DNA from 3 places in the Rhodopseudomonas sp. G2_2311 genome. Region 2 is predicted to be linked to each of the others. Evidence: predicted binding sites of a transcription regulator. Region 2 holds the regulator's gene; each other region holds the start of a gene.
What was found. The regulator LexA, encoded in region 2, represses DNA repair genes until DNA is damaged. The targets are predictions, from matches to a motif close to TGTTCNNNNTGTGTTCNG.
Positions count from the first base shown of each region.

Region 1 (7,568 bases), on a different contig from region 2:
ATCTTGCCGACCATCCATCGAGCGCCGTGCTCGAGATGCTGGTCCACATGGACCGCGAGTTTCTGCCCGCAACCTACCAATTGCTGCCCATTGCGGTTCCGGGCGACCTCGAAGCGAACGTTATCGCGCCGAATGATCTGCCATTGGATTGGGCCAATCGGCTCGAGGTGAGCCGCCAGGTTGGCGACAATTGGCTCGATCGCGGGACGAGCCCGTTGCTGCGTGTGCCGTCCGCGATCGTGCCGCAGGCCGACAACTTTTTGCTCAATCCGGCGCATCCCGATGCAGCCCAAATCGCGATCGCCGAGGTTATCCGCGCACCGTTCGATCCGCGGCTGATCGGTGGATAGGGAGCTGTCAGCCCTTCCCCAGCGGCTTGGCCGGGTTGCCGCCGACGATGGCATGTGGGGCGACGTCGCGGGTCACAACGCTGCCGGCCCCGATCACGGCGCCGTCGCCGATGCTGATGCCGGGCAGGATGATGGCACTACCGCCGATCCAAACGTCGGCCCCGATCGTCACCGGGCGGCCGAATTCCAGGCCCTCGCGGCGGGTGGCGGCGTCGCGCGGGTGGTCGGCCGCGTAGATCTGCACCGCCGGACCGATCTGGGTGCGGTCGCCGATCCGGACCGGCATGATGTCCAGGATCACACAGTTGAAATTGAGGAAGACGTTGTCGCCGAGGAAGATGTTGTAGCCGCAGTCGCAGAAGAACGGTGGCCGCACCACCGCGCTCTTGCCGACATGGCCGAAATGCTCGGACAGCAGCACGTGCCGCTCCGCCGCCGGCAGCGCGCCCGAGGCGTTGTAGCGGACGATCCAGGCCTTGTTGGCGGCCTCGTCGGCGGCGAGCTCCGGGCTGCCGGGGCGATACAGCTCGCCCGCCAGCATCTTCTCCTTCTCGGTCCGGTTCATCGCAGCGTGCCGAGTTTGGGGAACGCGCCGTGGTCGGCGGCGAGCGCCGCGCGGGCGCGGGCGGAGTCGTCGTCCATCTGCCGGATCAGCGCCTCGATGCTCTCGAACTTTTCCTCGTCGCGGATGAAGGCGATGAAGGCGACGTCGAGCGTCTCGCCGTACAGCGGTTCATTGAAATCGAACACGAACACTTCGAGCAGCGGCGCGCCGTTGTCGAAGGTCGGGCGGCGGCCGAAATTCGCCACCGCGTCGTAGTGTTTGCCGCAGCGGCCGACCCGCACCGCATAGATGCCGTGCTTCAGGCTGCACTCCGGATCGAGCCTGATATTGGCGGTCGGATAGCCGAGGTCGCGGCCGCGCTTGTCGCCATGGATCACCTCGCCGGTGACGAACCACGGACCGCCCAGCATCTCGGTGGCGGCAGCGATGTGGCCCTCCTCCAGGCATTTGCGGATCGCGCTCGACGACACCGGATGGTCGCCGAAATCGACATGCGGCTGAACGTCGACCTCGATCCCGAGCGACGGCGCTTCGGCGACCAGCATCGAGGGCGAGCCGCCACGGCCCTTGCCAAAATGGAAATCGTAGCCGATCGCGATGCCCTGCACGCCGAGCCGGCCGATCAGCTCGTGCTGGATGAAGTCGTGCGCCGTGGTCGACGCCCGCCGCGCGTCGAAGCTGAGGATCACCGCGCCGTCGAGCCCGGTGCCGGCCAGCAGCCGCAGCTTGGCGGTCTCGTCGGTGAGCCGGAATTGCGGCACGTCGGGGCTGAAGAACTTGCGCGGATGCGGCTCGAACGTCACCGCCAGGGCCGGCGCCTTCTTGATCCGCGCCATGTCGAGGCAGGCGCCAATCACGGCACGGTGGCCGCGGTGGACGCCGTCGAAATTGCCCATCGCCACCACCGCGCCCTTGGGGATCACGGCCGTCGGCGTATCGTCGCGGATTACGGCAAAGCCTGTCATTTGGGATTCAGTTCATCGCGTTCAGGAGGGACCCGGACCGTGACGCGGAGCCGCGCGCGGTGTCAAGCCATCGTGCGGCCTGGGACACCTTCGGGAACGTCTGAAGCGAGGCGCCGGGGACTCAGCCGCCGCGCAGCGGCGGGACTTCGAGCTGGTCGCGGCGGCAGGCGCGGCGGTCGATTTCCTCGCAGGCCCGGAATTGCAGATCCTTGCTCATGCAGATCCGCACCTCGCTGAGCCGCTTGCGGTCGCACATCACCGCAATCGCCGAATTCGACAGGCCCGGATTGACCTTGATGAAGGCGGCCTCGACCTCGTCGGCGGTGACGGTGCGCGGCTCCTTGGCGTCGATGAAGTCGGGCGGAATCCGGACTGCGGCGCGGGCCTTGCGGATCTGTTCGAAATAGCCGCGCTGCGACAGCCCTGCGCAGGTGCCGTGCTTGTCCCACTCGTTATAGATCAGCCCCGGCGCCGGCATCAGGTCAAGCATCGAGTCGACGATGCGGCGATCGAGCCGCGGCGCGGGACGCTCGCAATATTCCGGAAAGCCGCGCTCGTATTGCGGCCACAGCCCGTGCACCACGAAGGCGAACGGCCGGCCGCCGCACTGCAGCTGCTGCGAGCGGCCGCTGAGTCCGCGTTCGGACGCCTGCTCGCAATAAGACGGCGACCACGACAGCGCCAGCACGTAGAAATCGAACGCGCCGGGCGCATTCTGGCGGCGGTCCTGCGCCTCGGCTGCGGCCGAGGTGAACAGAGCCCCAGCCACCGCGCAGGCGGCGATCAGCGACCGTCGTCGACGTAGAAATCCAAGCATGTAACAGGGCCCTGCTGCTGGAAGTGCGAAAAGCCTACCAGGACTCAGGAACGTTTCAAGAACGCAAATGGTCGATAGCGCCGCGGTTCAGCGCGGCGCGCCGCTCAGGGCTTGGCGGCCTTGCAGGCCGGATTGAACGCCCAATTGCGGTCGACGCCAACGACGCAGAACTCGACGCCATCAGTGAAGCCGGCGAGACCGCCATCCTCGATGACCGAGAAATACACCGGACGGGTCTTGCCGTCGTTCAGCAGCGCGTCGGCGGCACAGAAGCGGCGCGGAATGTTGTCGCTCTGCCAGGGGCGGAACGCGACGTCGCGGACCTTCGCATACGCAGTGATGCGCAGATCCGAATTCCAGAAGGTGCCTTCCTTCTCGGCGAACTGGTGGGTGATCGACGGCAGCGCCGCTTCGCACGGCGGCAGATTGCCGTCATAGCGCGGACCCGACAGCCAGAAGTTCATCTCCAGCGGATTGGCCGCCTGAGCGGTGGGCGCCAGCGCGAACAGGCCAAGCAGGGCCGCGACCGCGGCGACGGGCGTTTTCAACGTCGAAATGAATCGCATGGCTCATCCACCGGAATTCGATGCGGCGGACGGTGCCGCGAAGCCATGCCAAGGTCAAGTGCGGGCCGGCCACACCTCGGCAGAACCCCACGCGGAACGCGGGGCGTGTTCTTTCCATTCTCATGGCGGCGTTCTAGACTCGAACGCAGCGATAGAGGGAGATCACGATGCGATTGATGGGGGCTGCCGGCTTGGCCGTTCTGGGTGCGGTGCTGGCAAGCACGGCGGCGCGCGCCGATTATGTGCCGCCGTTCAAGGGCAATGATACCGGCGGAATCATCTCCACCAGCCTGATCGGCCATGCCGACGTCCGCGCCATGGCGGTCGATCACTGCGCCCGCTACGGTAAGGTGGTGAAGCTGCTCGGCGTGCAGGCCAATTACGGCGGCTACATCTCGTTCGCGTGCCGCTGGGTGCCGTATGGCGCCGACGAGCGGCCGCTGCGCACCAAATACTGATCGGAGCCGCAGCGATGAGCCGTCGCCATCTGTCTCGCATCTGGCTGCTTTCCCTGCTGCTCGCCGCGCCAGTGACGGCGGCGCAGGCGATCGACCTGCCGACCCGCAAGCCGGGACTGTGGGAGCTGAAGATGCAGGGCTCCGGCTCCGGGCAGAACGTCGCGATCCAGCACTGCACCGACGAGACCATCGACAAGAAGATGAACGCGGCGGTGCAGCCGCTGGCCACCGAAGCCTGCTCGACGCCGACGATCCAGAAGACCGCGACCGGCTACACCAACGATTCGGTGTGCAAGGTCGCTGGTATGACCACGACCTCGCACGCCGAGATCACCGGTGACTTCAATTCGGCCTACACGGTCAAGGTGACATCGCATAACGAGAACCCGCTGCCCGGCGTTCCCAAGGAGTCCGCCACGACGCTGGATGCGAAGTGGCTCGGCCCCTGCAAGGACGGCCAGAAGCCCGGCGACATTGTGATGCCGGGCGGGATCAAGATGAACATCGCCGACATGGACAAGCTGAAGGCGCTGTTGCCGAAGTCGAAGTGACGGCCCCGGAAGCTGGCGCAAAAGTCACACCCGCCGACCTTCGCCGGGACCTCCGTTGACAGCGGAGGCACTTGCCGCAATGTTACATTGTAACGTTGCGTGGCGGGGGACGACGCCGGCACCGTGAGAGGCTGGGGCGGCAATGGATTGGGTGCGGACGAACATCCGGTGGGGCGCACGGCTGGCGTTGATCGCGCTCGCCCTGCAGTTCGCCGCCGCGTTCGGCCACTTCCACGGCTTCGAGCCGCCTGCGCTGCAGATTGCCCAGGCCGACTCGGCCAATGGCCCAGCCGAACCCGATACCGACCATCACCATCCCGGCGTCGACCTCTGCGCGATCTGCGCAGTCGTCTCGATGGCCAGCCTGGCGCTGGCCGCAACGCCGCCGGCGCTGCCGCCGCAGCAGGCGCATTCCTTCCATTACCGCTTCGCCGTCCTCGACGACGCCGAATTGTCGTCAACGCCCGCCGGCTTTCAGCCGCGCGGCCCTCCTTTGTCCTGACCGCCGATCCCTTGTGAATGCCGCGCCGAGCCGGTCTCCGGCGGCGCGCGGACCAACGTGATCGATCTGCGTCGCCGCAGATCCCGGCTCCGCTGCGAGCCGGCAGTCAGGACAGAACCATGTCATCTCGCCTCAAGACCGGGCTGCTGCTCGGCACCGCAACGCTCGCCGTGTGCAGCACCGGCGCTCCAAGCGCGCGCGCCCAAACCGCTCTCCCCGAAGTCACCGTCACGGCGCCGAGCCCGATTCAGCGCCGCCACCACACCGAAGCGAAGCCGCGTCCGGCGACGCGCGTCGCGGCTCCGGCAAGGCAGCGCGGCCCCGCGCCGGCCGAGACGCCGCCCGTGGCCCAGGCCACCCCGGCGCCGCAGCCCGGCATCCTGCCGATCGTCACCGACCAGTTCGCCACCGTCACGGTGGTACCGAACGAAGAAATCCGCCGCAGCGGCGGCGGCACGCTGGGCGATCTGCTCGGCAACAAACCCGGCATCAGCGCCTCGCAATACGCCCCCGGTGGCGCTAGCCGCCCGATCATCCGCGGCCTCGACGTCAACCGTGTCAGCATCATCGAGAACGGCACCGGCAGCAACGGCGCGTCCGACCTCGGCGAAGACCACTTCGTGCCGGTCGATCCGCTCTCCACCAATCAGGTCGAAGTGATCCGCGGCCCGGCCACGCTGCGCTACGGCTCGACCGCAATCGGCGGCGTCGTCAGCGCCACCAACAACCGGATTCCCGACGCGCTGCCGCCCTGCGCGCAACCGTTCCAGAGCTATGGGTTGGCCAAGTCGCCGACGCTGTTCGGCGGCGCCGGCTGCATGAACGGCGAAGTCCGCAGCGCCGTCAGCTCGGTCGATCGCGGCGTCGAAGGCGCGGTGCTGCTCGATGCCGGCGGCAACAACGTCGCGGTCCATGCCGACGTCTATGGCCGCAATGCCGGCGACTACAATGTGCCGAGCTATCCGTATGCGGCGCCCGGCATGCCGTTCAACGGCCGCCAGCCGAATTCCGCCGCGACCGCCGCGGGCGCCTCGGTCGGCGGCTCGTATCTGTTCGACGGCGGCTTCATCGGCGCGTCGGTCACCCAGAACAATTCGCTGTATCACATCCCCGGCGTCGAAGGTTCGCAGGTCGGCACCCGGATCGACGCCAAGCAGACCAAGTTCAATGCCAAGGGTGAGTATCGTCCGGATGCGGCCGCGATCGACGCCATCCGGTTCTGGGTCGGCGCCACCGACTACAAGCACAACGAAGTCGGTCAGGCCACGGCCGGAGATCCGACCACCGACGGCGTGCGCCAGACCTTCACCAACCGCGAGCAGGAAGGCCGGCTCGAGGTGCAGCTCGCGCCGTTCAACGCCGGCTTCGCGGCGATCACCACCGCGGTCGGCGTTCAGGCCAGCCATCAGGAACTGACGGCGCCGAGCCCGGACGATCCGGGCAGCCCGCTGAACGGTCTGTTCGACCCGAACAAGAACACCAAGGCGGCCGGCTACGTCTTCAACGAGCTGCAGTTCACCAACACCACCAAGGCGCAGGTCGCCGGCCGCATCGAGCATGTCGAACTGTCCGGCACCACGCCGGCGTTCGTGCCCGAGATCTTCGACCTCAACACCGATCCGAGCGCGATCGGCCCCGCCACTCAGCGCAACCTGTCGTTCACGCCGAAGAGCTTCAGCGTCGGCCTGATCCAGGCGCTGCCGTGGGACCTGTCGGCGAGCATCACCGGGCAATATGTCGAGCGCGCGCCGAAGCCGGCCGAGCTGTTCTCGCGCGGCGGCCACGACGCCACCGCCACCTTCGACATCGGCAATCCCAACCTGAAGATCGAAACCGCCAAGTCGGTCGAGGTCGGGCTGCGCCGCGCCACCGGACCGTTCCGGTTCGAGATCACCGCCTACTACACGCAGTTCAGCGGCTTCATCTATCGGCGGCTGACCGGCAACACTTGCGACGACGCCTCCTGCGTCGATCCGGGCACCGGCACGCTGGAATTGAACCAGGCGATCTACTCGCAGCGTGACGCCACCTTCAAGGGCGGCGAATTCCAGAGCCAGCTCGACGTCGCCCAACTCTATGGCGGCACCTTCGGCATCGAGAACCAGTTCGACATCGTGCGGGCGACCTTCGCGGACGGCACCAACGTGCCGCGAATTCCGCCGATGCGGGTCGGCGGCGGCCTGTTCTGGCGCGACGCCAACTGGCTGATGAAGGTCAACCTGCTGCACGCCTTCGCGCAGAACGACGTGGCGCCGATCGCCGAAACGACGACGCCGGGCTACAATCTGCTGAAGGCTGAAGTCAGCTACCGGACCAAGCTCGCCCCCAACGCCTGGGGCGCACGCGAGATGCTGATCGGCATCGTCGGCAACAATCTGCTCAACGAAGACATCCGGATCGCGACGTCCTACAGCAAGGACAACGTGCTGATGCCCGGCATCGGCGTGCGGGCGTTCGCGAATTTGAAGTTCTGAGTGGCCATGGGCGCACGGCGGCTCGCCTCACGTCGTCATTCCGGGGCGCGAGCGCAGCTCGCGAACCCGGAATCCAGAAGTTGTGGAAACGCTCCCGTCTCCCCATCGAGATTCCGGGTTCGTCGCTACGCGACGCCCCGGAATGACGCACGAGATCAATTGCCGGCACGCGCGAAAACACGCCGCCGGTCTCGGATGAAACGATGAACTGGGTGCGGACGCATATTCGTCTGGGAACGCGGCTGGCGCTGGTTGCGCTGGCGCTGCACTTCGTCGTGGCGTTCGGTCACTTCCACCAGATCGTCACCCAGTCGGTCGTG
Region 1 covers NZ_JAZDRK010000031.1:15,695-23,262, forward strand. Annotated here, with positions in the region: gene VRZ08_RS23730 (RES family NAD+ phosphorylase) at 1-350, shown strand, start outside; gene VRZ08_RS23735 (sugar O-acetyltransferase) at 358-915, opposite strand; gene VRZ08_RS23740 (bifunctional riboflavin kinase/FAD synthetase) at 912-1,880, opposite strand; gene VRZ08_RS23745 (ribonuclease T2 family protein) at 2,002-2,697, opposite strand; gene VRZ08_RS23750 (hypothetical protein) at 2,802-3,263, opposite strand; gene VRZ08_RS23755 (hypothetical protein) at 3,431-3,721, shown strand; gene VRZ08_RS23760 (DUF3617 domain-containing protein) at 3,736-4,272, shown strand; gene VRZ08_RS23765 (hypothetical protein) at 4,415-4,774, shown strand; gene VRZ08_RS23770 (TonB-dependent receptor domain-containing protein) at 4,894-7,248, shown strand; gene VRZ08_RS23775 (hypothetical protein) at 7,452-7,568, shown strand, end outside.
Region 1: VRZ08_RS23745 (ribonuclease T2 family protein) is a predicted target of LexA. The motif match lies at 2,744-2,761, and genes of this name have one in related genera.

Region 2 (7,568 bases):
CTCTTCCAGATGCGGCGTGTTGCTGGCCTGATCGGGCGCGACGTTGCGCTTGCTCTTGACGTGGCCCTGCACCGGCACGCCATCGGTCTCGATCACACCGGCGAACCGCGAGTTCTGCTGCACGCCGAACGCGTCGCGCATCGAGCCGGCCACGATCTGCATCTTGCGCAAGTCCTGGGTCGAGAACGACACCAGCATGACGAAGAAGCTGACCAGAAGGCCCATCAGGTCGGCAAAGGTGACGAACCAGCCGTGGGTGGCGTGAGCTTCCTCGGGCTTCTTCTTGTTGTTGCCCGAGGACAGGCGTCCACCACCACCCTTCATCGGCTTTGATCCGATGCGGTCGACGACGGCAGCAAGATGGGAAGTCCGAAGCGCATGAGCGGATCGCCGCTGGTCAATACCCGGCGCCGCGACCCCGCATACGGTGCAAGGTGATTGCAGCAAGATGCGCTTCGCAGCGGCATTTCTTGTAGCGGCTGCGGATTACCAAACGGTTTCGTCAGTCTATAACATTCTTTAACCAAAATGCGTATGTGTCGCCACCTCACGACTCGCAGCTTCTCATCGACAAGGTTCTCAGCATGACCACCGCCCTCGCCCCCGGCGCCGCCGATGCGCTGCTGTTCGATCTCGGCCGCGTGGTGATCGACTACGACCTGCGCCGCACCTTGAAGGCGTGGGCCGTCGAGCTCGGCAGCGATCCGCATGCGCTGATGGCCAAGCTGGCGCAGGACGACACCTTTCATCGCTATGAGACAGGCCACGTCACCGATGCGCAGTTCTTCGCCGCCGTGCGCAGCGCGCTCGGGCTGACGCTGACCGACGAGCAATTGCGCGAAGGTTGGAACGCAATCTTCATCGGCGAAATGCCGGGCATCGCACCGCTGCTCGACCGCGCCGCCAAGCAGCTTCCGCTGTACGCGCTGTCCAACACCAACGATGCGCATATCGCGCATTTCTCCGAGCACTATGCCGAGCTTCTGGTGCACTTCCGCGAACTGTTTCTGTCGTCGCAGATCGGCATGCGCAAGCCGCACGGCGAGACCTACGATTACGTCGTCAAGGCGATCGGCGTTGCGCCGCAGCGCATTGTGTTCTTCGACGATCTGGCGGAAAACATCGAAGCCGCGCGCGAGCGTGGGCTGCACGCCGTCCAGGTGCATTCCAGCGACGACGTCGCCCGCACCCTCGATCAGCTCGGGCTGTAAGCGCGCGAAACCGACGACCGACGAGACGTGATGATGACCAACGCTTCTGCCGATCTTGCCTGGGATCATCCCGCCCCGTTCACGCTGCCGATGACGCCTTCGCCGGCCGATATCGACGGCCTCAACCACACCAACAACTCCGTCTATGTGCGATGGTGCGACAGCGTTGGCTGGGCACATTCAGAAGCGCTCGGATTGTCGCTCGCCGACTGGCAGCGGATCGACCGGGCGATGGCGATCCGGCGCGGCGAATACGACTACCTGCTGCCGAGCCATTTGGGCGACGAGTTGCTGCTTGGAACCTGGATCTATGGCAGCGACGGCAAGCTGGTGATGGAACGCCGCTTCCAGCTGATCCGCCTGCGCGACGGCGCCACCATCATGCGCGGGCGTTGGCAACTGGTGTGCATCGAACTGAGCAGCGGCCGCCCGCGCCGCCTGCCGCCGGAATTCGCCAGCGTCTATCTGCCGGTGATGATCAAGGCCGACGACGGCGGCCCAGCGCCGGCAACGACTTAGGACAAGTCTCTTCCGCCCGGCCCGACTTCGTCGTGAGCCGGGGCGAAGGAAACCGCGGCACGCGCGGTATCAGCCTCGAGGCTGATGAACCCGACACGCACCGACGTCGTTGTCGTCGGTTCAGTCACACCGGAGCGCGCCCCTCATGTCCGCAGCGGCCAGCATGTTCGTGCGTCAGTTCTTCCACGGGACACGGGCCGATCTCGGTCCCGGCGAGCTGATCGTGGTCGGCTACCAGTCCAACTTCACCACCGTCGCGCCGCTGTCCTGGGTGTATTTCTCCGGCACGCTGGACGCTGCGATCTGGGGCGCCGAGCTCGCCGCCGGCGATGCGCCGCAGCGGATTTATGTGGTCGAACCGACCGGCCCGTTCGAAGACGATCCCAATCTCACCGACAAGAAATTTCCCGGCAACCCGACGCTGTCCTATCGCTCGAAGCACCCGCTGCGCATCGTCGCCGAAGTGACCAAGTGGCAGGGCCACTCGCAGGAGCGCGTGCAGCAGATGAAGGACGGTCTCGCCCGCCTCAGCGCCGAAGGCGCCGAGATCATCGATTAGCGCTTCAGAAGCACGGCGGCGTGCGCTCGCGCGCAACGCCGCGACCGTTCGCTACTGCGCCGGCAGCGCCCGGCAATCCATCGAGTACACCAGCTCGCCCTTGGCGGTGCGGCCGATCGGCTGGCACGGCGTGGACGCACGGCTCGCCTGTGCGCTCGGCGCTGCCGCAGGCCGTGCGGCTTCGCTCGGAGCCGCGGCCGGCGCTGCTACAGGTGCCGCTGCAGGCTCAGGCGCGGATGCGGACGGCGGGCCGTAGTCACCGGCGTTAAATGACGGCGCCCAGCCTTTGCTCCAGTCGTGGCGCATCCAATACACCGAGCCGAACGCGATGATGCCGACCACGACCATGATCCGCAGGAACCATTTCGGGAAATCTTCCATCTGCCCGCTCCACGTCCGCTCGATGCCTGGAACCGGTCGTACAGGCGAAGACGACGGTTCGACAATAATGATTTAGGCCGACGCGGCGGGACGCCGCGCTCACCGCCGACGCCGGGCGCATCTTGCGCGGGCGCTGCGCGCCACCTAAAGCCGGATCATGACGGTTCGATTTCAACTTGCCTGCGAGGGAGAAGCCCGATGGCTCTGATGCCGGTCGACGACGCGCTGGCCGCGGTGCTGGCTGGTGCGCACGGGCTCGACACCGAGCTGGTCGCGATCGAGGACGCTCACCGCCGCGTGCTGGCGCGCGATCTCGCAGCGCTGCGGACCCAGCCGCCGCAGGCGATGTCGGCAATGGACGGCTACGCGGTGCGCGCTGCGGACGTGGCGGCGACACCGGCAACGCTCCGGGTGATCGGCGAGATCGCGGCCGGCCGCCCCGCGACGATCGGCATCGGCCCAGGCGAAGCGCTGCGCATCTTCACCGGCGGCGTGGTGCCGGAAGGCTCGGACGCCGTGGTGATCCAGGAAGACACCGTGCGCGACGGCGACCGCGTCACCGTCAACGAAGCCGTCAAACCCGGCCGTCACATCCGCCCGGCCGGAATTGATTTCATGGAAGCCCAGGTGCTGCTGCGCCAGGGCCACCGGCTCAGCGACCGCGACCTCGCGCTCGCGGCCGGCATGAACCACGCGGCGCTGCCGGTGCATCGCCGCCCGCGGCTGGCGATGCTCGCCACCGGCGATGAGCTGGTGATGCCGGGCACGACGCCCGCTCCCGGCCAGATCGTCTATTCCAACGGCTACGCGCTGCGCGCGCTGGCGCGCGCCGAAGGCGCCGATGTGATCGACCTCGGCATCGCCGCCGACACGCTGGACGCGACCCAGGCCGCGATCCGGCAGGCGCGCGATCTCGGCGTCGATCTGCTCGTCACCACCGGCGGCGCATCGGCCGGCGACCACGATCTAGTCAAGGGCGCGCTGGAAGCCGAAGGCACCACGATCGCGTTCTGGAAGATCGCGATGCGCCCGGGCAAGCCGATGATGCACGGCCATCTCGGCCCGATGCGGGTGATCGGCCTGCCCGGCAATCCGGTGTCGTCCTACGTCTGCGCGGTGCTGTTCATGGTGCCGCTGATCCGCGCGCTGTGCGGCATGAGCGAGCCAAGGCATGTCCGCGAACCGGCGCTGCTCGGCGCGGACCTTCCCGCCAACGATCAGCGCGAAGACTATCTGCGCGCGACGCTGTCACGCGACCAAACCGGACGGCAGATCGCCACTCCGGTCGACAGCCAGGATTCGTCGCTGCTGGCACGGCTGGCGACCGCGGAAGCGCTGATCGTGCGCCCGGCTTTTGCGCCGGCGGCACCGGCCGGTTCACCCTGCGTCATCCTTAAGCTCCCGCTATAGCGACCCGTGAAAATCCTAGATTTCGATTAAGAGGTTGCGGAACACACCCCGAACAGATAGTGTTCGTTCATGATTTGTTTTCGAGATTCGGCGACGATGACGCTCTCACAAGGGCTCGTGGCCCGAACCGAAACGCACCTCGAACCGGCACATCATCGCCGACTGGGGATTTGCCGATGCTGACCCGCAAGCAGTTTGAGCTGTTGAAATTCATCAACGAGCGACTGAAGGAAGCCGGCGTGCCGCCGTCCTTCGACGAGATGAAGGATGCGCTCGACCTCCGTTCCAAGTCCGGCATTCATCGCCTGATCACCGCGCTGGAAGAGCGCGGCTTCATCCGGCGGCTGCCCAACCGCGCCCGCGCGATCGAAGTCATCAAGCTGCCCGATACCGGCGGGATGCCCGGCAACAGCCGCCGCGGTTTCACTCCGAGCGTGATCGAAGGCAATCTCGGCAAGGTGCGGCCGCCGAGCCCGGCGCCCGCCGAGGATGACCACGATCGCGGCAGCGTCGCGGTGCCGGTGATGGGCCGGATTGCGGCCGGTACGCCGATCGAAGCCTTGCAAAGCCGCAGCCACACCATCAGCGTGCCGGCCGACATGCTCGGCAGCGGCGAACACTACGCGCTGGAAGTGCGCGGCGACTCGATGGTCGAAGCCGGCATCCTCGATGGCGACATGGCGCTGATCCAGAAGAACGACATCGCCGACACCGGCGACATCGTGGTGGCGCTGATCGACGAAGAGGAAGCCACGCTGAAGCGCTTCCGCCGCCGCGGCGCCTCGATCGCGCTGGAGCCGGCCAACGCCGCCTATGAGGTGCGGATCCTGCCGCCGAACCGCGTCCGCATCCAGGGCAAGCTGATCGGGCTGTACCGCAAGTATTGAGGCGCGCAGCGGACAGAGCTGGTCGCCCGCTCTGTCGTCGGCGTGCGGGCCTTTGCGCCCTACTCGTCGCCCACTTGGTCCTGCGGAGCCGGCGTTGCGTCGATCGGCGCACGGCGACGGCTTGAAGGTTCGGTCGAGATAGCCGCGTCCGTCGCGGCCGCTGGAGCCCAAGGCCGGCTCTGGCCGCGAGGTCGGGCGGCCTCCGCCACGAACAGCCCTGGATCATTTCCGCTCCGCCGCAGCGCCAGCGCGCCATTCGCCTGCAATTCGTCCCGGCCGATCACCCGTGCGGCACAATCCGGCGGCGGCTGGCCGGCGGTGACGATCAGCACCGCACGGGCGCAATCGTCGGCGAACCCGTCGGGCCGGAGCGACAGTGCCACCAGCCGTCCGTCGGCGAGCGGCGTGACACAGCCGTCCAGATCGCAGGAGACGCCGGCGCGCAGCGACGCTGCATCCGCGGCGCGGGAATCGGCATCGGCGGCAAGCCACTCCTTCAGCCGAAAGCTATCTGCGCCGCCCTGCATCAGGCGCAGCCGGCCGTCGGCGCCGCGCACCGCGACCTGCCTGCCGTCGCCGGCAATCAGCACCTCCGGCTGCGGCGTCAGCGCCGCCCAGGCAACCGCAGCAACAACGCCGAGCGCCCCGCCCCAGCGCAGCGGCGAGCGGAGCAGCCCGAGCATCACGATACCGAGCGAGGCGACGAGCAATGGGCCGCTACCGAACGCTGTGACGCGGCCGACCGCGCCGGGCAGCGACGCCACCCATTGGGCGACCAGAATCATCCACTCGATCCCGAGTTCCATGATCCGCCAGAACGGCGCATCGAGCCCGAACGGCATCGCCGAGAGCCCGAGCAGCCCCGCCGGCATCACGATCGCCGACACCACCGGCATGGCCGCCAGATTGCTGAGCACGCCATAGGGCGTGATGCGGTGGAAGTGATAGGCCGCGTACGGCATCGTCGCGAAGCCGGCGACCAGCGAAGCCAGCGCCAGCAGTGCAATCTCCCGCCCGCCCCACAGCGCCACCCGCGCCGCGGTCGAACTATCGGCCTGCGCGAACAGCGCCGGCATGCCGATCTGTACCAGCGCCACCAGGCCGAGTGTGGCCGCGAACGACATCTGGAAGCTCGGATGCACCAACGCCTCCGGCGCGATCAGCAGCACGACCAGTGCGGCCAGCGCCAGCGTCCGAAACGTGATCGCACGGCGGTCGACCATCACGGCGATCAGCACCACCGCGGTCATCAGAAAGCTGCGCTGGGTCGCGACTTCCGCGCCCGACAGCGCCAGATAGAAGGCCGCGGCGAGCAGCGCGATCGCGGCTGCGACCTTCTTGATCGGAAACGTCACGGTCAGCCGCGGGATCAGCGCCAGCAGGGCGCGGAGCGCGAAGAACACCACGCCGGCCACCACCGCCATGTGATAACCGGAGATCGACAGCACGTGACCGAGACCGGAGATGAACATCGCGTCGTTCACCGGGGTCGAGATCGCGTCTCGCTTACCTGTGAGCAGCGCGGTGGCGATCGCGCGCGGATCGCCCCCCAGCGACGCGCGGATCCGGGCGTCGATCGCATCGCGCAGGCCCTGCATCACCGCGGCGTAGCGCAAGCGCCAGCCGCCATCCTGCGGCGGCTCGGCGGTGGTAATTGCACCGAGCGCGAAGCCGGACGCGGCGATGCCCTGGAAGTACAGGTCACGCGCGGAGTCGTAGCTGCCCGGTCGCAGCGGCTGAAGCGGCGGCTGCAGCCGCGCCTTCAGCGTCACGAAGCTGCCGACCGCAGGCGCCGTTCCCTTCTTCACCGACAGCCGCACCCGCTCCAGCGATGGTGCCCGCGCCGCCTGCATCTGCGTCACACGCAGAACGAAGCGATCGGTGCGCTCGCGCTCCTCGCGGATTTCGACAAAGCCCCGCAGCTCCGCTGCGAACACCGGCGCGGCCAGCACCGGATGCGCGATCCGCGCAGCTTTCAGCGACGCCGTCGCAAAGCCTGCCACTACGGCCGCCAGCAACAGGACCGGTGCGAAGGCCCGGCTGCGCCGCAGCAGGATAGCCGCGCTTCCGAACACCGCCGCAGTCGCTGCCGCCACCCAGGCAACCGGCTCGTGATCGGCAGCGAAGTACACGGCAATACCGGCGCCGAATGCCACCGGCGTCCACGGCAGCAACCGGCCCGGCCCCGCCTCGGCCCGCGCCCAGTCGCGTAACAGATCAAGAAAAGCCGGTCCCCACGACAGGCCGGACGGCAGCAACGCACCGGCGCCCGCCGGCGCGCCGGTCGGCCATGTCCGTGCTCTGGTCCGATCGCGCCGCTCCACGGCACCCGCCCCCGTCCGCCGCGAGCGGAACAGTGGAGCAGAATGCCTCCGCCGGCAATCACCGGCGGGGCGCAATCAGGATCGGTGGTCGTTCAGCCCTTCGCGACTTCCTTGGCGAAGGTATCGCGCAACCCGATGGTGCGATTGAACACCGGCTTATCCGGTGTCGAGTCACGATCGCGGACGAAGTAACCCTGACGCTCGAACTGCAGCGGCTCGGTCGAGTTGCTCGCCGCCGTCTCCGGCTCGATCCGCGCCTCGGTCAGCACTTCCAGCG
Region 2 covers NZ_JAZDRK010000001.1:385,794-393,361, forward strand. Annotated here, with positions in the region: gene VRZ08_RS01915 (flagellar motor protein MotB) at 1-324, opposite strand, end outside; gene VRZ08_RS01920 (HAD family hydrolase) at 585-1,211, shown strand; gene VRZ08_RS01925 (acyl-CoA thioesterase) at 1,242-1,730, shown strand; gene arr (NAD(+)--rifampin ADP-ribosyltransferase) at 1,876-2,289, shown strand; gene VRZ08_RS01935 (hypothetical protein) at 2,341-2,670, opposite strand; gene glp (gephyrin-like molybdotransferase Glp) at 2,869-4,080, shown strand; gene lexA (transcriptional repressor LexA) at 4,257-4,967, shown strand; gene VRZ08_RS01950 (ComEC/Rec2 family competence protein) at 5,027-7,291, opposite strand; gene VRZ08_RS01955 (glutamine--tRNA ligase/YqeY domain fusion protein) at 7,384-7,568, opposite strand, start outside.

Region 3 (7,568 bases), on a different contig from region 2:
CCTCGACCCGCGTCACCGGCTGTCCGGTTTCGACGCTGATGCTGCGCACCGCACCATCGCTGCGGAAGAAGCTCGCGGTGAGCTGGCGCGCGCCTTTGCCGCTCCGCTCCATCGCAGCGATCAGCAGCCGCGCCAGCGCCAGCAGTGTCGGCAGAATGACCTCGGTGGTGGCAACCGGTTCGGGAAAATTCTTGTCGACCACGTAGTCCGGTGCCGGCCGCCGCGGCGAGATTGGCGCGTCGTCTTCGCCGGTCGCCTGGCGCAGCACCGCGACGAAGCCTTCGCCGAACCTTGCGGCGAGTTCGGTCGGCTGCCGCGCCAGCACCTCGCCGACGGTCTTGAACCCGGCGCGGCGCAGGCCGCGGACGATCGCGTCATCGACGCCCAGCGCCGCTACCGGCAGCGGCGCCACCGCGCGCACCTCTTCGCCCGGGGCGACGATCAGGCCGGAGCCGCCGCGGGTCAGCGCCCTCGCCGCCACCGCGGTGCCGGCGATCGCGGCGCTGACCGCAAAGCCCTGCCGCGTCAGCGCCGCGGTCAGTGTGTTCAGCAGCTTGGCCTCGTCGCCGAACAGATGCGCGCAACCGGTGATGTCGAGCAGCAGCCCATCGGCACCGTCGAGCGCCACCAGCGGCGTGAAGCGATCGCACCAGTCGGCGATCGCATTCAGCAGCGCCGCATCGGCATGCGGGTCGTGGTCGATGACATCGACCGCCGGATGCATCGCCCGCACGGTGGCGAGCGGCATGCCGGGCATCACGCCGCCGCGGCTGGCGCGCGCATCGCACGCGACAACCACCAGCGCGTTGTCGCGCTTGGCGGCGACGACCCGCGGCGGCGGAGGCGCAGCATCAGCCGGCGAGCCGGTGCTCGCCTGCAGCGAGGCCCGTTCGACCCGATCGGTCGAAAGCCTCGGCAGCCAAAGACCGAGGATACGCCTGCGGTTCACGGAAACGGCACGCATCACAATTCCATTCCATGATCCAGCGGCCGGTCTGGCCGCGACGATTGCGAACAAGGGAGGTGTCGAGCACCGGGGCGCCCCAGCCTTCGATCGGCGGCGAAGGCGCCGCGCGGATCACCCAGCGGGTCTCTGCCGTGGAGGCCTGCGGCGCAGCGGCGATCCGCAGCATCAGCGCGGTGACGCCGGACTGCTGCGCCGCCAGCGTCAGTTTTCGCGAGGCGACGGAATCGAACGCGCGGGTCTCGCCCCACAGTTCGGTGATCACCGCGCCGAGCCCGTTGCAGGCCAGCGCATCGGCAGCGGCGCGGAGCGCGCTGTCGGCATCATGGGCGCGCACCATCACCAGGCGGCGCGGGTCGAAGCCGAGTTCGGCCAGCCCCTCCATCGCCAGTTCGCCGTTCTCGCGCGCGGAAAAATCCTGGCGGATCCACAACAGATAGCGCGCCTCGGCGAGCAGCTGCGCCACGCCGGCGATAAAGCCGGTTGCAGCAGAGGCGTGACGGCCATCGCAGAACACTTCGTGCAGCGCGCCCTGCATCAGGCCGCCATGCAGCACCGCATCCACATCGTCATGGCCGAGCGGCACGCGGCGCAACGTCTCCGCCGCCCCGCTTTCGAGCCGGTCGATTTCGCCCTGCAGGCGCGCAAGCATACCGAGGCGGGCGCTATCCATGCGCCGCTCCTTTTTCCGTTGCCATTTTCGGATTCGATGAACCCGTTGCCGGCTCATTTGTTCATGATATGTTCTAATAAATCCCTGCTCCCGGGCGGAGTCAATCGGGATCGCACCGAGGTCTTGCGGCAATTTTTTTCGCGAGATGAATCAAGGAGATTCCAAGCATGGACGTGCAGCGCAAGCTGGCCATCCTGGCGGACGCGGCGAAATACGACGCCTCCTGCGCCTCCAGCGGGACGGAGAAACGCGACAGCCAGGGCGGCAAGGGTCTCGGCTCGACCGCACCCGGCATGGGCATCTGCCATTCTTATGCGCCGGACGGGCGCTGCATCTCGCTGCTCAAGGTGCTGCTCACCAACGCCTGCGCCTATGACTGCCTGTATTGCGTCAACCGGGCGTCGTCGAACGTGCCGCGCGCCCGCTTCACCGTGGGTGAGGTGGTGCAGCTCACGCTCGACTTCTATCGCCGCAACTACATCGAGGGGCTGTTTCTGTCCTCGGGCATCATCCGCAGCGCCGACTATACGATGGAGCAGATCGTCGAAGTGGCGCGACGCCTCCGGGAGGAGCATCACTTCCGCGGCTACATTCATCTGAAGACGATCCCGGAAGCCGACGACGCGCTGATCGCCAAGGCCGGCCGTTATGCGGACCGGCTCAGCATCAATATCGAGATGCCGGAGGAGAACAGCCTCGCTCAATTGGCGCCGGAGAAGAACGTCCGCGCCATCCGCCGCACCATGGGGCGGCTGCGGCTGAAGCTGGATGAAGCGACCGAGGCCAAGGCCGCGGCGCGGAAGACCCCCACCCGCGCCAAGCCGCCGCGCTTCGCACCGGCCGGCCAGAGCACGCAGATGATCGTCGGCGCCGACAGCGCCACCGACCAGACCATCCTCAACACCAGCGCCAACCTCTACGGCTCGTACAATCTGAAGCGGGTGTACTACTCGGCGTTCAGCCCGATCCCGGATTCCAGCCGGGCGCTGCCGCTACAGGCGCCGCCCCTGGTGCGCGAACATCGGCTGTACCAAGCCGACTGGCTGATGCGGTTCTACGGCTTCGACGCCGGCGAAATCATCGATCCCGCCGCCGGGATGCTGTCGCTGGAGATGGATCCGAAGCTGGCCTGGGCGCTGCGCCACCGCGAGCGCTTCCCACTCGACGTCAATCGCGCCAGCCGCGAGGAATTGCTGCGCATTCCCGGCTTCGGCCGCAAGGCGGTCGACCGCATCATCGATACCCGCCGCCACTGCACGATCCGCAGCTCGGACCTCGCCAAACTCCACATCCCAAGGAACAAGGCGCTGCCGTTCATCGTTCTTCCCGACCACCGCCCGCCGAGCACTATGCTCGACGCCGCGCGGCTGGCGGAACGGTTTCGGCCGAAGGCGCAGCAACTGGGATTTGGGTTTTGAGGGTGTCGTCATTGCGAGGAGCGAAGCGACGAAGCAATCCAGCACTTTGCACTGAGCTGGATTGCTTCGTCGCTTCGCTCGCAATGACGGGGATGGGTGATTAGCTACAAGCGCGACCTCATCCTGAGGAGGCTGCGCAGCAGCCGTCTCGAAGGATGAAGTCACACCCTGGGGCCATCCTTTGAGACGCCACGACGAAACCCTTCGGGCTTCGCTGCGGCTCCTCAGGATGAGGATAGTGCCACGTAGCACGCGCGTAGGAATTAACTAACAGTCTGGGGCAACCAAAGGCACATGCACCGCATCCAGCTCGACAGCGACACCGATTTTGGCGGCTGGCGCAAGGCGGCGCGGGAGCTGGTGCTGGCGGACGTGGCACCGGCGGATATCACGTGGACCGTAGCCGGCGACGAGCCGGAGTTGTTCGACGCGCCGGGGCTGGCGCCTAGCACGGGATCGTTTGCTGAAGCGCCGGCGGCATTTACGCAGCCGGGCTCGCGGTCCGACGACACTGCCGCCCTCTTACCCGTGCAGACGTTCAACGTCCCCGCCCGCTTCGTCGAGTTGGCACAGACTGCAATCTTGCACCGCGATCCGCAGCGCTTTGCGTATCTGTATCAGCTGCTATGGCGGCTGCGCGCCAATCCCGAATTGATGCAGGTGGCGACCGATCCCGACGTGGCGCGGCTGCAGGGAATGGCCAAGGCGGTGCGGCGCGACGAGCACAAGATGCACGCCTTCGTCCGGTTCCGCGAGATCGGCCGCGAACCGAAGTCACGCTATGTCGCGTGGTTCGAGCCCGAGCACCATATCGTCGAGCTCGCTGCGCCATTCTTCGCGCGGCGCTTCGCCGACATGGAATGGTCGATCCTGACGCCCGACGTCTGCGCGCATTGGGATGGCCACGCGATTGCGATCACGCCCGGCGTCACCAAGGCGATGGCACCGTCGGAGGATCGCCTCGAAGAAACCTGGCTCACCTACTACGCCAGCATCTTCAATCCGGCGCGGCTGAAGACCAAGGCGATGCAGGCCGAGATGCCGAAGAAGTATTGGCGCAATCTGCCCGAAGCGGCGCTGATCAAACCGCTGATCGAACACGCCGAGCGCAAGGCGCACGCAATGGTCGCGGCCGAGGCGACCGCGCCGAGGAAGCCGCAGCGACAGGAGCCGCCGATGACGAGAACCAAGTCGAAGGCCGACACGCTGGCGCATCTGCGCGAGGAAGCGAAAGACTGCCGCGCCTGCGACCTGTGGAAGGACGCCACCCAGACCGTGTTCGGCGAAGGTCCGCAGCACGCCACCGTGATGCTGGTCGGCGAGCAGCCCGGCGACAAGGAAGACCTCGCCGGCAAGCCGTTCGTCGGCCCGGCCGGGCAGATGCTCGATCGCGCGCTGGCGGAAGCCGGCGTCGACCGCAGCAAGACCTATGTGACCAACGCGGTGAAGCACTTCAAATTCGTGCCGCGCGGCAAGATCCGGCTGCACCAGAAGCCGAACACACCGGAGATCAAGGCGTGCCGGCAATGGTACGAACGCGAACTCGCCGCGGTGCAGCCGCTGCTGGTGGTGGCGATGGGCGCGACCGCGGCGCAGAGCGTGCTCGGCAAGATCACCCCGATCAACGCCAATCGCGGACACCTGATCGACCGCGACGACGGCCCGCAGGTGCTGGTGACGGTGCATCCGTCCTATCTGCTGCGCCTGCCCGACGCCGAAGCCAAGGAACGCGAGTACGCCCGCTTCGTCGACGATTTGAAACTCGTCGCCGCGCACCTGAAGAAGGCGCACGCAGCGTAGTCGCCTTTCGACCACGCCCCTACCGCGCGCCACCGCACGCAACCTTCCCTGCCTGCGCGACATTTCGGCGCAGCGGACGGATCTATTTCCATTCGACGGAATGGGCGGGAAATTTGGTAACCGTCGCAATTTCCGCGGGTTGAGCGCGGCGGCCGAACCGGCTAACGCTCCGCTGCACTGTTGCACTGCAATGCAGCGCATGCGGCAAGACCAACAACAACACGCGAGGAATCCGATGTCTGCCCTGTCCCGTTCCATCGCCGCCGTCGCGGCCGTCGCGCTGCTGTCCGCCACCGGCGGTCAAGCACTGGCGCAAAAGAAATACGGCCCCGGCGCGAGCGACACCGAAGTCAAGATCGGCAACATCGTGCCGTATTCCGGCCCCGCCTCGGCCTATGGCAGCGTCGGCCGGGCGCAGGAAGCCTACTTCAAGATGATCAACGACAAGGGCGGCATCAACGGCCGCAAGATCGTCTACGTGTCCTATGACGACGCCTATTCGCCGCCGAAGGCCGTCGAGCAGACCCGCAAGCTGGTCGAGAGCGACGAAGTGCTGTTCATGTTCTCGCCGCTCGGCACGCCGTCGAACACCGCGATCCAGAAGTATCTGAACGCCAAGAAGGTGCCGCATCTGTTCCTGGCGTCGGGCGCCACCAAGTGGAACGATCCGAAGCACTTCCCGTGGACGATGGGCTGGCTGCCGAGCTACCAGAGCGAAGGCCGGATCTACGCCAAGTACATCATGAAGGAGAAACCGGACGCCAAGATCGCCGTGCTGTATCAGGGCGACGACTTCGGCAAGGACTACCTGAAGGGCCTCAAGGACGGTCTCGGCGCCAAGGCGTCGCAGGTCGTGATCGAGGACAGCTACGAGCTGACCGAGCCGACCGTCGACTCCCACATCGTCAAAATCAAGGCCGCCAATCCGGACGTGCTGGTGATCTTCGCGACGCCGAAGTTCGCCGCGCAGACCATCAAGAAGGTCGCCGAGCTGGCCTGGAAGCCAATGATGATCGTGCCGAACGTGTCGGCCTCGACCGGCAGCGTGATGAAGCCGGCCGGCTTCGAAAACGCGCAGGGCATCGTCTCGGCCGCCTACGCCAAGGACGCCACCGACAAGCAGTGGGAAAACGACCCGGGCATGAAGGCGTATTACGAGTTCATGGCCAAGTACGCGCCGGACGCCAGCCGCGCCGACTCCTCGTTCACCACCGGCTACAACATCGCCGAGACCGTTGCGGTGCTGATCAAGCAGTGCGGCGACGACCTCAGCCGTGAGAACGTGATGAAGCAGGCGGCGAACCTGAAGGGCGTGCAGCTCGGCGGCCTGCTGCCGGGCGTGACGCTCAACACCTCGCCGACCGACTTCGCGCCGATCGAGCAGCTGCAGATGATGCGGTTCGAAGGCGAGAACTGGAAGCTGTTCGGCGACGTGATCGAAGGCGAAGTCGCTGCGCCCAGCGGCGGCTAGTTCGCTCTCCTCTTCGCCTCGACGAACCAGCCCTCCGCGATCACCGCGGAGGGCTTTTTCATTCATCGCGCGCGCCGTCTTGCCGCCCCGCAGTGCGCCTGCCACAACTGGCGGCATGACCGATCGTCGCCCCCTGCTCCGTGCCATCTTCGATGCGGCCGTTGCCGCCGCGCATCCCGACCGCATTCTCGCTGCCGCGCTGCCGCCGGCACCGCGCGGACGGATCATCTGTCTCGCGGCCGGCAAAGGCGCCGCTGCGATGGCCGCCGCGGCCGAGCGACACTATCTCGACACGTTGGGTCTGGAACCGTCGCGGCTGGTCGGCATCGCCACCACGCGCCATGGCCACCGTGTTCCGACGCGAGTCATCGAGGTGATCGAAGCCGGCCATCCGATGCCCGATGCCGCCGGCGTGCGCGGCGCCGAAGCCAACCTCGCCCTCGCCGCGACCGCGACGCCGGACGATCTGTTGCTCGTGCTGCTATCCGGCGGCGGCTCGGCCAATTGGATCGCGCCGACCGAGGGCGTGACGCTGGCGCAGAAGCAGCAGGCGACCCGGGCGCTGCTGCGCTCCGGCGCACCGATCGGCGAGGTCAACACGGTGCGCAAACATCTGTCGCGGATCAAAGGCGGCCGCCTCGCCCGCGCCGGGCGGCACGCCGGGCAGATCGTGACGCTGGCGATCTCGGACGTACCGCGCGACGAGCCGTCCGCGATCGCGTCGGGCCCGACGGTGCCGGATCCGACCACGCTGGCCGATGCCCGCGCGCTGGTGGCCCGTTATGATCTGCAGCTCGATCCCGCGGTCGCCGCCGCGCTGAACGATCAGCGGAACGAGAGCGTCAAGGCCGGCGATGCCGCGTTCGCGCGCGCGCGGTTCGAGATCATCGCGCGACCGCGACAGTCGCTCGATGCGGCCATCCAAGTTGCGCGCGACGCCGGCTATGAGGTCGCCGATCTCGGCGCCGATCTCGAAGGCGAAGCCCGCGAGGTTGCCGCCGCGCACACCCGGCTCGCGCGCGAAGCTCGGGCTGCGGGGCGCAAACTGGCGATCCTGTCCGGCGGCGAATTGACGGTGACGGTGCGCGGCCAGGGCCGCGGCGGCCCCAACCAGGAATACGCGCTGGCGCTGGCGCAGCAGCTGTCCGACCTGCCCGACATCGCCGCACTCGCGGCCGACACCGACGGCGCCGACGGCGGCGCCGGCAACGCCGACGATCCCGCCGGCGCCCTGATCGACGC
Region 3 covers NZ_JAZDRK010000012.1:143,514-151,081, reverse strand. Annotated here, with positions in the region: gene VRZ08_RS16620 (Y-family DNA polymerase) at 1-964, opposite strand, end outside; gene VRZ08_RS16615 (ImuA family protein) at 852-1,637, opposite strand; gene VRZ08_RS16610 (putative DNA modification/repair radical SAM protein) at 1,805-3,055, shown strand; gene VRZ08_RS16605 (UdgX family uracil-DNA binding protein) at 3,350-4,855, shown strand; gene VRZ08_RS16600 (ABC transporter substrate-binding protein) at 5,091-6,326, shown strand; gene VRZ08_RS16595 (glycerate kinase type-2 family protein) at 6,442-7,568, shown strand, end outside.
Region 3: VRZ08_RS16615 (ImuA family protein) is a predicted target of LexA. The motif match lies at 1,696-1,713, and genes of this name have one in related genera.